DNA from 3 places in the Janthinobacterium sp. Ant5-2-1 genome. Region 2 is predicted to be linked to each of the others. Evidence: predicted binding sites of a transcription regulator. Region 2 holds the regulator's gene; each other region holds the start of a gene.
The links. Region 2 encodes NrdR, which represses ribonucleotide reductase genes. Its sites were predicted from a motif close to CACNANATNTNGTG; they were not measured.

Region 1: a site for NrdR is predicted at 1,986-1,999, ahead of ASN89_RS00525 (ribonucleoside triphosphate reductase). Genes of this name have one in related genera too.
Region 3: a site for NrdR is predicted at 2,770-2,783, ahead of ASN89_RS03565 (ribonucleoside-diphosphate reductase subunit alpha). Genes of this name have one in related genera too.

Annotation. Positions count from the first base shown of each region.
Region 1 covers NZ_LNCE01000004.1:76,503-80,591, reverse strand. The annotation lists gene ubiV (ubiquinone anaerobic biosynthesis protein UbiV) at 1-303, opposite strand, end outside; gene ubiU (ubiquinone anaerobic biosynthesis protein UbiU) at 313-1,350, opposite strand; gene ASN89_RS00530 (hypothetical protein) at 1,512-1,922, shown strand; gene ASN89_RS00525 (ribonucleoside triphosphate reductase) at 2,046-3,794, shown strand; gene nrdD (anaerobic ribonucleoside-triphosphate reductase) at 3,791-3,988, shown strand; gene ASN89_RS00515 (anaerobic ribonucleoside-triphosphate reductase activating protein) at 3,981-4,089, shown strand, end outside.
Region 2 covers NZ_LNCE01000056.1:60,670-64,758, forward strand. The annotation lists gene ASN89_RS18700 (PilW family protein) at 1-487, opposite strand, end outside; gene pilV (type IV pilus modification protein PilV) at 484-1,068, opposite strand; gene nrdR (transcriptional regulator NrdR) at 1,300-1,761, opposite strand; gene glyA (serine hydroxymethyltransferase) at 1,905-3,152, opposite strand; ZMP/ZTP riboswitch at 3,264-3,388, opposite strand; gene ybgC (tol-pal system-associated acyl-CoA thioesterase) at 3,672-4,073, shown strand.
Region 3 covers NZ_LNCE01000010.1:188,101-192,189, reverse strand. The annotation lists gene ASN89_RS03565 (ribonucleoside-diphosphate reductase subunit alpha) at 1-2,504, opposite strand, end outside; gene ampD (1,6-anhydro-N-acetylmuramyl-L-alanine amidase AmpD) at 2,897-3,508, opposite strand; gene ASN89_RS03555 (sigma 54-interacting transcriptional regulator) at 3,486-4,089, opposite strand, start outside.

The DNA of each region.
Region 1 (4,089 bases), on a different contig from region 2:
CACGGCGCCCATGTCGTTGGCCTCGATGCCGTAGCGGCCATTGCCCGTGATGCGGCGCAGGGTCGCCAGTTCCGCGCCCGCCTCGATCAGCGCCTGCGTCGACAGCACCACTTCCTTGCCGGCGGCGGCCAGCATGTCGGCGATATCGAGCCAGTCGGCCAGGCGTACTTCATGCCGGCGCGAGCAGACAGTTTCGCCCAGGTAGACGATATCGACGGCCGTGGTGGCGATCTGCTGGTAAAACTCGAAAACGGTGGCGCGCGGCCAGTAGTAGAGCAAGGGCCCCAAAGAAAGCTTCAGCATGTTCATCCTTTATTTCCAAGATCTATGGTAGGCACCCAAGGTGTGCTGCTGGCCTTCGGCCAGCTTGTCCATGGACGCCATCCAGGCCGGCTTGACGGCGTAGCGCGCATTGCCGTCGCGGCAGGCGTCGATCGCTTCGCGCCACACGCGCGTCACCTGCGCCACGTAGGCGGGGCTGCGCTGGCGTCCTTCGATCTTCACGGCGCGCACGCCCATGGCGATCAGCTGCGGCAGCAGCGCCAGCGTGTTCAGGCTGGCCGGCTCCTCGATGGCGTAATACTCTTCGTCGTTGACTTCGAAACGTCCCTTGCACAGGGTGGGATAGCTGGCGTTTTCGCCCGGTGCGTAGCGGTCGATCAGCACGCCGTTCAGGCGCGATTCGAGACCGTTCGGCGTTTCCAGCCAGCGCACGGATTTCGCCGGCGAGCACACGCCGTGGGTGTTCGGCGCCTCGCCCGTCGCATACGACGACAGCGCGCAGCGCCCTTCGACCATCACGCACAGGCTGCCGAAGCCGAAGACCTCGATCTCGACTTCCGTCTTGGCGATCAGTTGCTCGACCTGCGCCATCGACAGCACGCGCGGCAGCACGGCGCGGGCGATGCCGAAGTGCTCATGGTAAAAATTGATCGCTTCGTAGTTGGTGGCCGAGCCCTGCACGGACAGGTGCAAACGCAGTTGCGGGTGGTGCTGGGCCGCGTAGGCCATCAGGCCCGGATCGGCCACGATCATGGCGTCGATGCCGGCCTGCGCGGCGCGGTCGATGGCGCTGCGCCACACGGCCCAGTTGTGCGGCTGCGGATAGGTATTCAGCGCCAGCAGCACCTTGCGTCCGTATTGATGGGCGTAGCGCACGCCCTCGGCGATGGCCTTCTCGTCGAAATTGAGGCCGGCGAAATTGCGCGCATTGGTGGCGTCGCGAAAACCCAGGTAGACGGTGTCGGCGCCGTTGTCGATGGCCGCCTTCAAGGCAGGCAGGCTGCCGGCGGGGCAGACCAGTTCCAGCGGTCCGGCCACGCGGGTGGCGGTGGTTGATTCAAGCATCATGGTGTTCACAGTCCTGTAGCGGCTCAGGGTGCAGACTATAGCCCCGCCCATACCGCCCAGTCCTTGACGCAGGTGAAGGAATGCATGCATGGCTGGCGCGCGTTCAACTTGCTTGACCTGGCTGTAAAATGCCCCACTTTTCTCCCTCACCGATTGCCGCCATGCCCCGCAAACCGCTGCTGATTTTTTTGCTCACCCTGTTCCTCACCGTGCTGCAAGTGCAGTGGGCCGCCCCCGCGCAAGGCTACGACGCCGAGGCGCTCTCCGTGCTGTCGCCCGAGGCGCTGGGCGTCTGGGCCGGCGTGCTGCTGCTGTTCCTGCAAGCCGTCTTCGCGCGCCGCGCCATGCCCGTGCTGCGCCAGGCCGCCATCTGCACAGGCCTGCTGGCCGTCTACTGGCTGCTGGCGAACTACGTGACGTTCGACGCGCGCGTGGCCAGCTGGAGCACCTTCTCGGCGCGGGAAATCTGGGCGCACGTGCTGCCCGCCTCCGTCGTCAGCATCGCCGTCTGCGGCGCCGCTTACCTTGGCCTGAGCGGCTTCCTCCTGCGCCAGGGCCGCGCGAAAAAGTAAACGGGGACGCTTTTTTCACCTGCATCAAGGATTCGCCACGCAACTGCACGCGCCCTTTGACGCCACTATATTTAGTGATTAATCTCCATAAAAACACCGCATGTTGTGTTTATTGGAGGTTTCATGACGACGAATGCAGTTCTTCCATCACGCGGCCAGGTCGATGTCGCCGCGTCCATCAATGAATACCTGGACCGGCGCGACTGGCGTGTCAACGCCAACGCCAACCAGGGCTACTCGCTGGGGGGCCTGATACTCAATGTGTCGGGCAAGGTCATCGCCAATTACTGGCTGGACCAGGTGTATCCGCCGGAAGTGGGCGCGGCGCACCGCGAAGCGGCGCTGCACATCCACGACCTCGACATGCTGGCCGGCTATTGCGCCGGCTGGTCGCTGCGCACCTTGCTGCACGAAGGCTTGAATGGCGTACCGGGCAAGATCGAATCGGGCCCGCCGAAACACATGTCGAGCGCCATCGGCCAGATCGTCAATTTCCTCGGTACTTTGCAAAACGAGTGGGCCGGCGCGCAGGCGTTCAGTTCCTTCGACACCTATATGGCGCCCTACATCCGCAAGGACAGCCTGCGCTACGAGGACGTGCGCCAGTACATGCAGGAGCTGATCTTCAACCTCAACGTGCCATCGCGCTGGGGCACGCAGACGCCGTTCACCAACCTCACCTTCGACTGGGTCTGCCCGGACGATTTGCGCGAGCAGATTCCCGTCATCGCCGGCCAGGAAATGGACTTCAGCTATGGCGAGCTGCAGACGGAAATGGACATGATCAACCGCGCCTATATCGAAATCATGATGGCGGGCGACGCCAAGGGCCGGGTCTTCACTTTCCCCATCCCCACCTACAACATCACCGAGGATTTCGACTGGCACAGCGACAACGCGGAGCGCCTGTTCGAGATGACGGCGCGCTATGGCCTGCCCTACTTCCAGAATTTCATCAATTCGGAACTCAAGCCGAACATGATACGTTCCATGTGCTGCCGCTTGCAGCTGGACCTGCGCGAACTGCTCAAACGGGGCAATGGCCTGTTCGGTTCCGCCGAGCAGACGGGTTCCCTGGGCGTGGTCACCATCAACTGCGCGCGCCTGGGCCACTTGTGGCGCGGCGACGAGCCAGCCTTGATGGCCGACCTGGACCGCCTGCTGGAACTGGGCAAGACCAGCCTGGAAGTCAAGCGCCGCACCATCGAGGAACTGATGCAGCAGGGTCTGTTCCCGTACACGAAGCGCTACCTGGGCACCTTGCGCAATCACTTTTCCACCCTGGGCGTCAACGGCATCAACGAGATGATCCGCAATTTCAGCGGCGACGCCTACGACATCACGACACCGGAAGGCCATGCGCTGGCCGTGCGCCTGCTCGACCACGTGCGCGCCCGCATGGTGCGATTCCAGGAAGAGACGGGCCACATGTACAACCTGGAAGCGACACCGGCCGAAGGCACGACCTACCGCTTCGCCCGCGAAGACCGCAAGCGCTATCCCGCCATCCTGCAGGCGGGCACCGTCGACAATCCGTATTACACGAATTCGTCGCAGCTGCCCGTCGGCCATACGGACGACCCGTTCGAGGCGCTGGAATTGCAGGATGCGCTGCAGCGCAAATACACGGGCGGCACGGTGCTGCACCTGTACATGACGGAAGCGCTGTCGGATGCGAATGCGTGCCGCGAGCTGGTAAAACGCGCGCTGAGCCGCTTCTCGCTGCCCTACATCACCGTCACGCCCACGTTTTCCATCTGCCCGCGCCACGGCTACCTGGCCGGCAAACATGAATTCTGTCCCACCTGCGACGCGGAACTGATCGCCCGCAAGCAGTCCGATCTCGCTCACCCACTCAAGGAAACGCCATGAATGCACGTCCCCACTTCACTCCCGCCATCACCCTGCTCGATACGGAACGCCAGCGCTGCGAAATCTGGACCCGCGTGATGGGCTACCACCGCCCCGTCGCCTCGTTCAATATCGGCAAGCAGGGCGAATTCCACGAGCGCCAGTATTTTACGGAAGCGAGCGCCCGCGTGGGCCAGCCCGCCTGCCATGGCTGAGTTGAAAGTGGGCGGCCTGACGCCCTTTTCCGCCACCGACTATCCGGGCAAGCTGGCGGCCGTGGTGTTCGTGCAGGGCTGCCCCTGGCGTTGCGGCTATT
Region 2 (4,089 bases):
CCTGCGCCACATAGAAAATGCTCCAGCCCCGCTGCGCCTGCGTTTGCGCGGCGCCCACGCCGAAGCCTGCGCAATTGAGTACGGAACCGTCGCCGCCCTCTTCCTTGCCGGCGCCGTAATAACGCAAGGCCAGCACGTCGCTGCCATGCAGGGCGCCGGGCAGCGCGCCGCTGATGCCTTCGCTGTTCTTGCCCAGGCTGCGCGCATCGAGCCCGGCCACATTGGCGCTGTCGTCATCGGCATGGGCGACGGGCGCGGCGCTGCTGTCCCAGTTCACGTATGCCGTCTGGCGCACGGCGCGGGCGATGGTGTCGAGCGCATAGCGGCCGTTGTCATCGAGGCGCGCGCTGGCGGACTGGTCGCCATAGCTGCCGCTGGCGGCCAGCAGCACGCTACTGGCGGCCAGCATCAGCAGCGCACCGAGCGACAAGGCCACCAGCAATTCGACGAGGCTCATGCCGCGATGCCAGTGCAGGGCAGTGTTCATGCGCCGCTTCCGCCCAGCTGGAATGCCAGCCTGGGCAGCGACTCGCCTGCCGCATTCACGGCGGGCGAGCCATCGGGCAGGCGGGCGCGCCAGCCCAGCTTGATGACGATGGGCGCGCCCTTGCCGCCACTGCACGCCCACTGCAAGCCCTGGGCGGCGGCATCCCACGCGGAAGTGTCGCGGCAGATATGCAGGCGCGCGCCGGGCAAGGCCGCATGCAGCCGCTGCTTCCATTCGGCGATATCGAATTGCGCCAGTTCGGCCGCGCTGCAGGCGGCAGTACCAAAACAGTCCGGCGCACCGCCGCCCGCTTCGGCGTCGTCCGCCGCCGCATACGCCACATTCAGGTAGGGATTGCCCGTATCGGGGCCATTCATGAGCACGCTGTTCGCGCGCATGCGCTCGGCCATGCCGGCCGCCAGTTGCACGCCCGCCGACAATAGCGCCGACTCATGGCGCGCGCGCAGGGAGTGCAGCTGCAGGATGCTGGCGCCCAGCAGGCCCAGCGCCAATAGCAGCAGCGACACGAGCACCTCGACGAGGCTGCTGCCACCCATGAGACCACGCGCGCCGCTGTGCATGAGCTTCTCCTGCGGACAGAATGAAACCAGGACTGGAGCCGCACGGACGCACGGCCCAGCTACAAGATAGGCGCGCGCAAAAAGCCGGGTCTGCGCTGGCGCAAACAGTACGGCGAAAGGTGGGAAGAACAGCGTTGGGATTAATCAGTCCGCTTGCCGGGCGAACACTGGCGTGGTGAACACGGGGCGCAAACCGGCCCCGTTTTCAACAAGGTGAACAAGAAGGTGAGGTCAGGGCTTGCGCGCCTGCCCCACTTCGGCGATGGCGTCCTGGAACTCGGCCAGGTCTTCGAAATTCTTGTAGACGGAGGCGAAGCGGATGTAGGCGATCTTGTCGAGGCGCTTGAGTTCCTGCATGACGAGTTCGCCGATATAGCCGGAATCAACTTCGCGCAAGCCGCTGGTCAGCAGTTTTTCCTGGATGGACGCGATGGCCGTATCCACGGAGGCGGCCGCGACGGGACGCTTGCGCAAGGCCAGCATCAAACTGCCACGCAACTTATCCGCAGCGAACTCCGTCCGGCTGCCATTCTTTTTGACGACGGCCGGCATGATAAGTTCAATGCGCTCGTAAGTCGTAAAACGCTTGTCGCATTTGCCGCAGCGGCGGCGGCGCCGAATGGCATCCCCTTCCTCCGATACGCGCGTATCGAGAACCTGGGTGTCGCCGTGCTGGCAAAATGGACATTTCATGGGCTGGCTACAACTTTATAGTAATAATTACGGGAAATCACCGTCCTTGTACAAAGGGCGCCCGAATCACTCCGGGCGCCCTTGGGCACGCAGGAATGTGTCATACAGAATCTTACTCTGTATGACACATTCTGGACAAATAATTATGCAGCGTACACAGGGTGCGCGTCGGCCAGCACCTTCACGGCCGCCTTCACGCGCTCGATGGTGGCGGCGTCATGCGGATTGTCCAGCACGTCCGCGATCAGGTTGCCCACTTCTTCCGCTTGCGCTTCCTTGAAACCGCGCGTCGTCATCGCCGGGCTGCCCAGGCGAATGCCCGAAGTGACGAATGGTTTTTGCGGGTCGTTCGGGATGCCGTTTTTGTTGCAAGTGATGTGCGCGGAACCGAGGATGGCTTCGGCTTCCTTGCCCGTCAGATTCTTGGCGCGCAGGTCGACCAGCATGACGTGCGATTCGGTGCCGCCGGAAACGATGCGCAGGCCGCGCTTGATCAGGGTTTTCGCCAGCACATCGGCGTTCTTGATCACTTGCTTCTGATATTCAACAAATTCAGGGCTCAGCGCTTCCTTGAAGGCAACGGCCTTGCCGGCGATCACGTGCATCAGCGGGCCGCCCTGGATGCCAGGGAAGATGGCCGAATTGATGGCTTTTTCGTGTTCGGCCTTCATCAGGATGATGCCGCCGCGCGGGCCGCGCAGCGATTTGTGCGTGGTCGAGGTGACGAAGTCGGCGAACGGCACCGGGTTCGGGTACAGGCCGGCGGCGATCAGACCGGCGTAGTGGGCCATGTCGACCATGAAGTAGGCGCCAACTTCCTTGGCGATCTTGCCGAAGCGTTCGAAATCGATCTTTTTCGAGAATGCGGAGGCGCCGGCGATGATCAGCTTTGGCTTGCGTTCGCGGGCCAGGCGTTCCATTGCCTCGTAGTCGATGTCTTCTTCCGCCGTCAAGCCGTAGGAGACGACGTCAAACCATTTGCCGGACATGTTCAGCGGCATGCCGTGGGTCAGGTGGCCGCCTTCGGCCAGCGACATACCCATGATCAGATCGCCTGGTTTCAGCATGGCAAAGAATACGCCCTGGTTCGCTTGCGAGCCCGAGTTCGGCTGCACGTTCGCGCATTCGGCGCCGAACAATTGCTTGACACGGTCGATGGCCAGTTGCTCGGCCACGTCGACGTACTCGCAGCCGCCGTAGTAGCGCTTGCCTGGATAGCCTTCGGCGTACTTGTTCGTCAGCTGCGAGCCTTGCGCTTCCATTACGGCTGGCGACGTGTAGTTCTCCGACGCGATCAGTTCGATATGATCGTGCTGGCGCGTGTTTTCTTTTTGAATGACGGCGAACAATTCAGGATCGACGTTGGCGAGGGTATGATCTTTTGCAAACATGTAAAAACTCCAAGTATGAGGGTGCTTGTACTGGCAGATTGGATCGAATGAGGGGAGCCGGCGTTAAGTGAATAACAATATTGGACAGGCAGCCTCTTCGTGCTTTTCCATAGTGGCTACCCAGGCGAACGGCTGATGAAAAATCTCACGTTTCCCGGTGGGTGCCCACCTTTCGCCGGTTTGCCGATCGCCACTCATGGAGATCGCCCGACTTTTCGCCAGTCACGTGAGACGTAATGGAATGCAAATTGTAAGTTAAGTGCCCAAATTGAGCAAGGAATGCAAGCGTGCCGCTATAATCGCCGCCCGGGCAGCGCCGGTCCGGCGTCTTAAGCTGGATGTAAACTTTGCTCATGCATGTAAGCGTATGTTACGGGGCTTGCCATTGCAGCCCTCCGTTTTACAATGCTGCGGTGCAACTTATATGCAGCTTTTGCATGGCTTTCCAGCAAGCGCCCACAGTCACAAGAAGAAAAATCGCGTAAAATGTTGCTCAATCTCACTACTGGCGCAATAAACATGCCTTCAGTCTTTATCTGGAACGTACGTGTCTACTATGAAGACACCGACGCCGGCGGCATCGTCTATTACGCTAATTACCTGAAATTCTTCGAGCGCGCGCGCACCGAATGGCTGCGCGCCATCGACGTGGGCCAGCAAGAATTGCTGGAGCAGCATGACGCGATGTTCGTTGTCAAAAGCGTCAACGCCGACTATCATGCGCCAGCCAGACTCGATGACACGGTAAGATTAACCTTAAGTATAGAAAAAATGGGGCGCGCCTCCATCGTTTTCCTGCAACAAGCCTGGTGCGGCGACCGCCTGCTCAACACGGCGCGCGTCAAGATCGGCTGCGTCGATTCGGCACTGTGTCCGCGCGCCGTGCCTGATGCAGTCGCGGCCCGCATGCGCGCCGCCTGACCCCACCCGCCACCCC
Region 3 (4,089 bases), on a different contig from region 2:
TTCACCAGCGAGCCGTCGAAGTACTTCAGGTCCGAAATCATGACTTCATCCCACAGGTCGCGCGCCTTCAGGTCGCGCACCAGGTAGCCGTTGATCTCGGTGAATTCGCCCGACAGGTTCGATTTCACGTACAGGTTCTGGAACGTCGGCTCGATACAAGCCGACACGCCGATGATGTTCGAAATCGTCGCCGTCGGGGCAATCGCCACGCAGTTCGAGTTGCGCATGCCGAACTTGGCGATGCGTTCGCGCACCGGCGTCCAGTCCATGGCCGACGAGGAATCGACTTCCAGGTAGCCGCCGCGCTCTTCGGCCAGCAGTTTGACCGAATCCTGCGGCAGGATGCCGCGGTCCCACAGCGAACCGGCGTACGACTCATAGCGGCCGCGCTCTTCGGCCAGTTCCGTCGACGCCAGGTAGGCGTAGTAGCAGACGGCTTCCATCGAGGTGTCGGCAAACGATACGGCGGCGTCCGAGGCGAACGGCACGCGCATCATGTGCAGGCAGTCCTGGAAGCCCATCACGCCCATGCCGACCGGACGGTGGCGCATGTTCGAATTGCGCGCCTTCTCGACGGCGTAGTAGTTGATGTCGATGACGTTGTCTAGCATGCGCATGGCGGTGCGGATGGTCTTGGCCAGCTTGACGTGATCGAGCTTGCCTTCCTTCATGTGCGCCGGCATGTTGACGGAACCGAGGTTGCAGACGGCGATTTCGTCAGGGCCCGTGTTCAGCGTGATTTCCGTGCACAGGTTCGAGCTGTGGACGACGCCGACGTGCGACTGCGGGCTGCGGATGTTGCAAGGATCCTTGAACGTGATCCATGGGTGGCCCGTTTCAAACAGCATCGACAGCATCTTGCGCCACAGATCCAGCGCGGCAATCTTCTTGAAGACGCGGATTTCGCCGGCGGCGGCCTTGGCTTCGTAGCCCAGGTAAGCCTGTTCAAATGCCTTGCCGACCTTGTCGTGCAGGTCTGGCGTGTCCGATGGCGAGAACAGGGTCCAATCGCCTTTTTCCATGACGCGCTTCATGAACATGTCGGGAATCCAGTTCGCCGTGTTCATGTCGTGCGTGCGGCGGCGGTCGTCGCCCGTGTTCTTGCGCAGGTCGAGGAATTCCTCGATGTCCATGTGCCAGGTTTCCAGGTAGGCGCAGACGGCGCCCTTGCGCTTGCCGCCCTGGTTGACTGCCACGGCCGTGTCGTTGACCACTTTCAGGAACGGCACCACGCCTTGCGACTTGCCGTTGGTGCCCTTGATGTGGGCGCCCAGGGCGCGCACTGGCGTCCAGTCGTTGCCCAGGCCGCCGGCGAACTTGGCCAGCAGCGCATTGTCCTTGATGGCGTCGTAGATGCCTTCCAGGTCATCGGAGACGGTGCTCAGGTAGCACGACGACAGCTGCGAGCGCAGGGTGCCCGAATTGAACAGGGTCGGCGTCGAGCTCATGAAGTCGAACGAGGACAGCAGGCTGTAGAACTCGATGGCGCGCGCTTCGCGGTCCGCTTCGTTCAGCGCCAGGCCCATGGCCACGCGCATATAGAAGGCTTGCGGCATTTCGATGCGCACGTCCTGGATGTGCAGGAAGTAACGGTCATACAGGGTTTGCAGGCCGATGTAGCCGAACTGCAAGTCGCGGTCGGCGACGATGGCTTTGGCCAGGCGCTCCAGGTCGAAACTGGCAAGTACCGGGTTCAGCAGCTCGGCGGCGATACCCTTGGCAATGTATTGCGGGAAATAGGTCAGGTATTCGGCGGCAGCGGCCGCTTGCGGCACTTCCTTGCCGAACACTTCCTTGCGCACCGTGTGCAGCAGGATGCGGGCCGTGACCTGGCTGTAGGCCGGGTCTTTTTCCATCAGCGCGCGCGCCGCCAGGATGGCCGACTTGTGCAGCTCTTCGACAGGCACGCCGTCGTACAGGTTTTTCACCGTTTCAGCCAGGATGGCGTCGGCATCGACGTGCTTTTCCAGGCCGGCGCAGGCGGCGTTGATCAGGTCGCGCACTTCCTGCATGTCCAGCAGGCGGCGCACGCCGTTGTCGGTGACGTTCAGCTGGGGTGCGGTCACTTGCGCGGACGCGCCTTGCGCTTCCTTCTGCAAGCGGCGCTCTTCCATGTGCTTGGCGCGGTACAGCACGTAGGCACGCGCCACGTCGTGCTCGCCCGAACGCATCAGCGACAGTTCCACCTGGTCTTGCACGTCTTCGATATGGAAGGTGCCGCCGCCCGGATGGCGGCGCACCAGCGCGGCGACGACGCCGTCGGTCAGCTGTTCCACCAGTTCGCGGATGCGTGCCGAGGCTGCGCCCTGGCCGCCGTTAACGGCCAAAAACGCCTTGGTCATGGCGATGGCGATCTTCGAAGGCTCAAATGCCACCACTGCGCCGTTGCGGCGGATGATGCGATAGTCGCCCAATGCCGCGCCCGTGCTCGCCACGCTGTTGGCCGCGCCTGGCGCTGGCGATACTGGCGTTGGATGGATGGAAATATCTTGTGGTGATTGCATTGAAGCTCCCGTTGTCAGCTAAAGTCAGCCTGCAGTTTTGCTGCCGCGTGTGTTGTTGAATAGAACGCCCGATGGTCAGGGTTTCTTCAGGTATTTGTTGCTAAATAGTAAATTCTTAATGCATAAAACAGTGTCAGAAGCCATATCGCCACACCGTACTGCCCGGCTGGCGCGAAACACGATCAAGGGTGATAAACCGCCAGTTCCAGTGCTTTATCAGCAATCCGGGTAGCTTTGACAATAATTCTGAAAACGTCTGTGATGGCACTAGATATAGTCTTTACATCCAACTTCTGCACTAATTGTAGTAGCCATCGGAGGGTGATGCAATAGTTTTCCGGCATCCGTTGGCGTAATTTTTTGTATTGTCATATACGATTTCGGTTGACTTTTCAGGGCATGGATGGAAAGCCCAATCCCCGCGAAGTAAGCGCTAACGCAGGCTGCCCGCGCAGGGTTTCCAGCCAGCATACTTGGTAAAAATGCCAGTCGAAAAATGGCCCCGGATCCGTCTTCCTCCCCGGCGCGATATGCTCGTGCCCGCGCACCTGGGACAGCCCGTAGCGCGCCACCAGCGCCGCCGTCACTGCCGCCAGCACATGGTATTGCCGCTGCTGGAAGGGCACGTCATCTGCGCCTTCCATTTCGATACCGATGGAATAGCCATTGCACTGCGGGCGTCCTTCGAACATGGACGCGCCCGCATGCCAGGCACGTTGATCAGTAGAAACATATTGCAACAACGCACCATCACGCCGCACAAAAAAGTGCGCCGACACCTGCAAGCCACGCAGGTCGGCGAAAGAAGGATCGGCATTATAATCTACCCGGCCCGTAAACAAGTCCGACACATGCGGCCCGCCAAAGTGGCCGCCCGGCAAGCTGATGTTATGAATCACCAGCAAGTCGACTTGCGCACCGTCCGGGCGCGCATCGTGGTGCGGCGAGTCATAGCGCAGCGCGCCGTCGCACCAGCCGTCTTCATCTATCGTCCATCCGCTCATCAAGTAAAGCTTCCTGTATCGTCAATTTCTGCATGCGGTAACGCAACTGGCGCACGCTCAGGCCCAGCTGGCGCGCCGCCCGTGCGCGGTGGTAGCGCGCCTGTGCCAGCGCCAGCATGATCATGTCGCGCTCGGCCTGGCGCAAATACACGTCCAGCGGCAGGACGGGGGCCACGCCATGCGCGGCCATGCCTGGCAGGCACAGTTGCCGTTCCGGCAAGTCCGGCAATGGCGGCGGCGCCCGCAACGGCATGTCGCCCGCCGCCGATGGCAAGACCAGCCCGTCGAGCGCGATCACGCCGCCGTCGGCAAAGGCCAGCGCCCGCTCCAGCACGTTTTCCAGTTCACGCACATTGCCGGGAAACGCATGCGCGGCCAGGGCCGCCAGAACGGGCGGCGCCAGACTCACGGTCCGGCGTGGCGACAGGCGCGCGAGAATCACCTCACATAATACCTGCAGATCGCCGCGCCGCTCGCGCAGCGGCGGCAACACCAGCTCGATCACATTCAGGCGGTAAAACAGGTCCTGGCGGAATGTGCCGGCGGCCACGCCCCGCGCCAGGCCATGCTGGCTCGCGCAC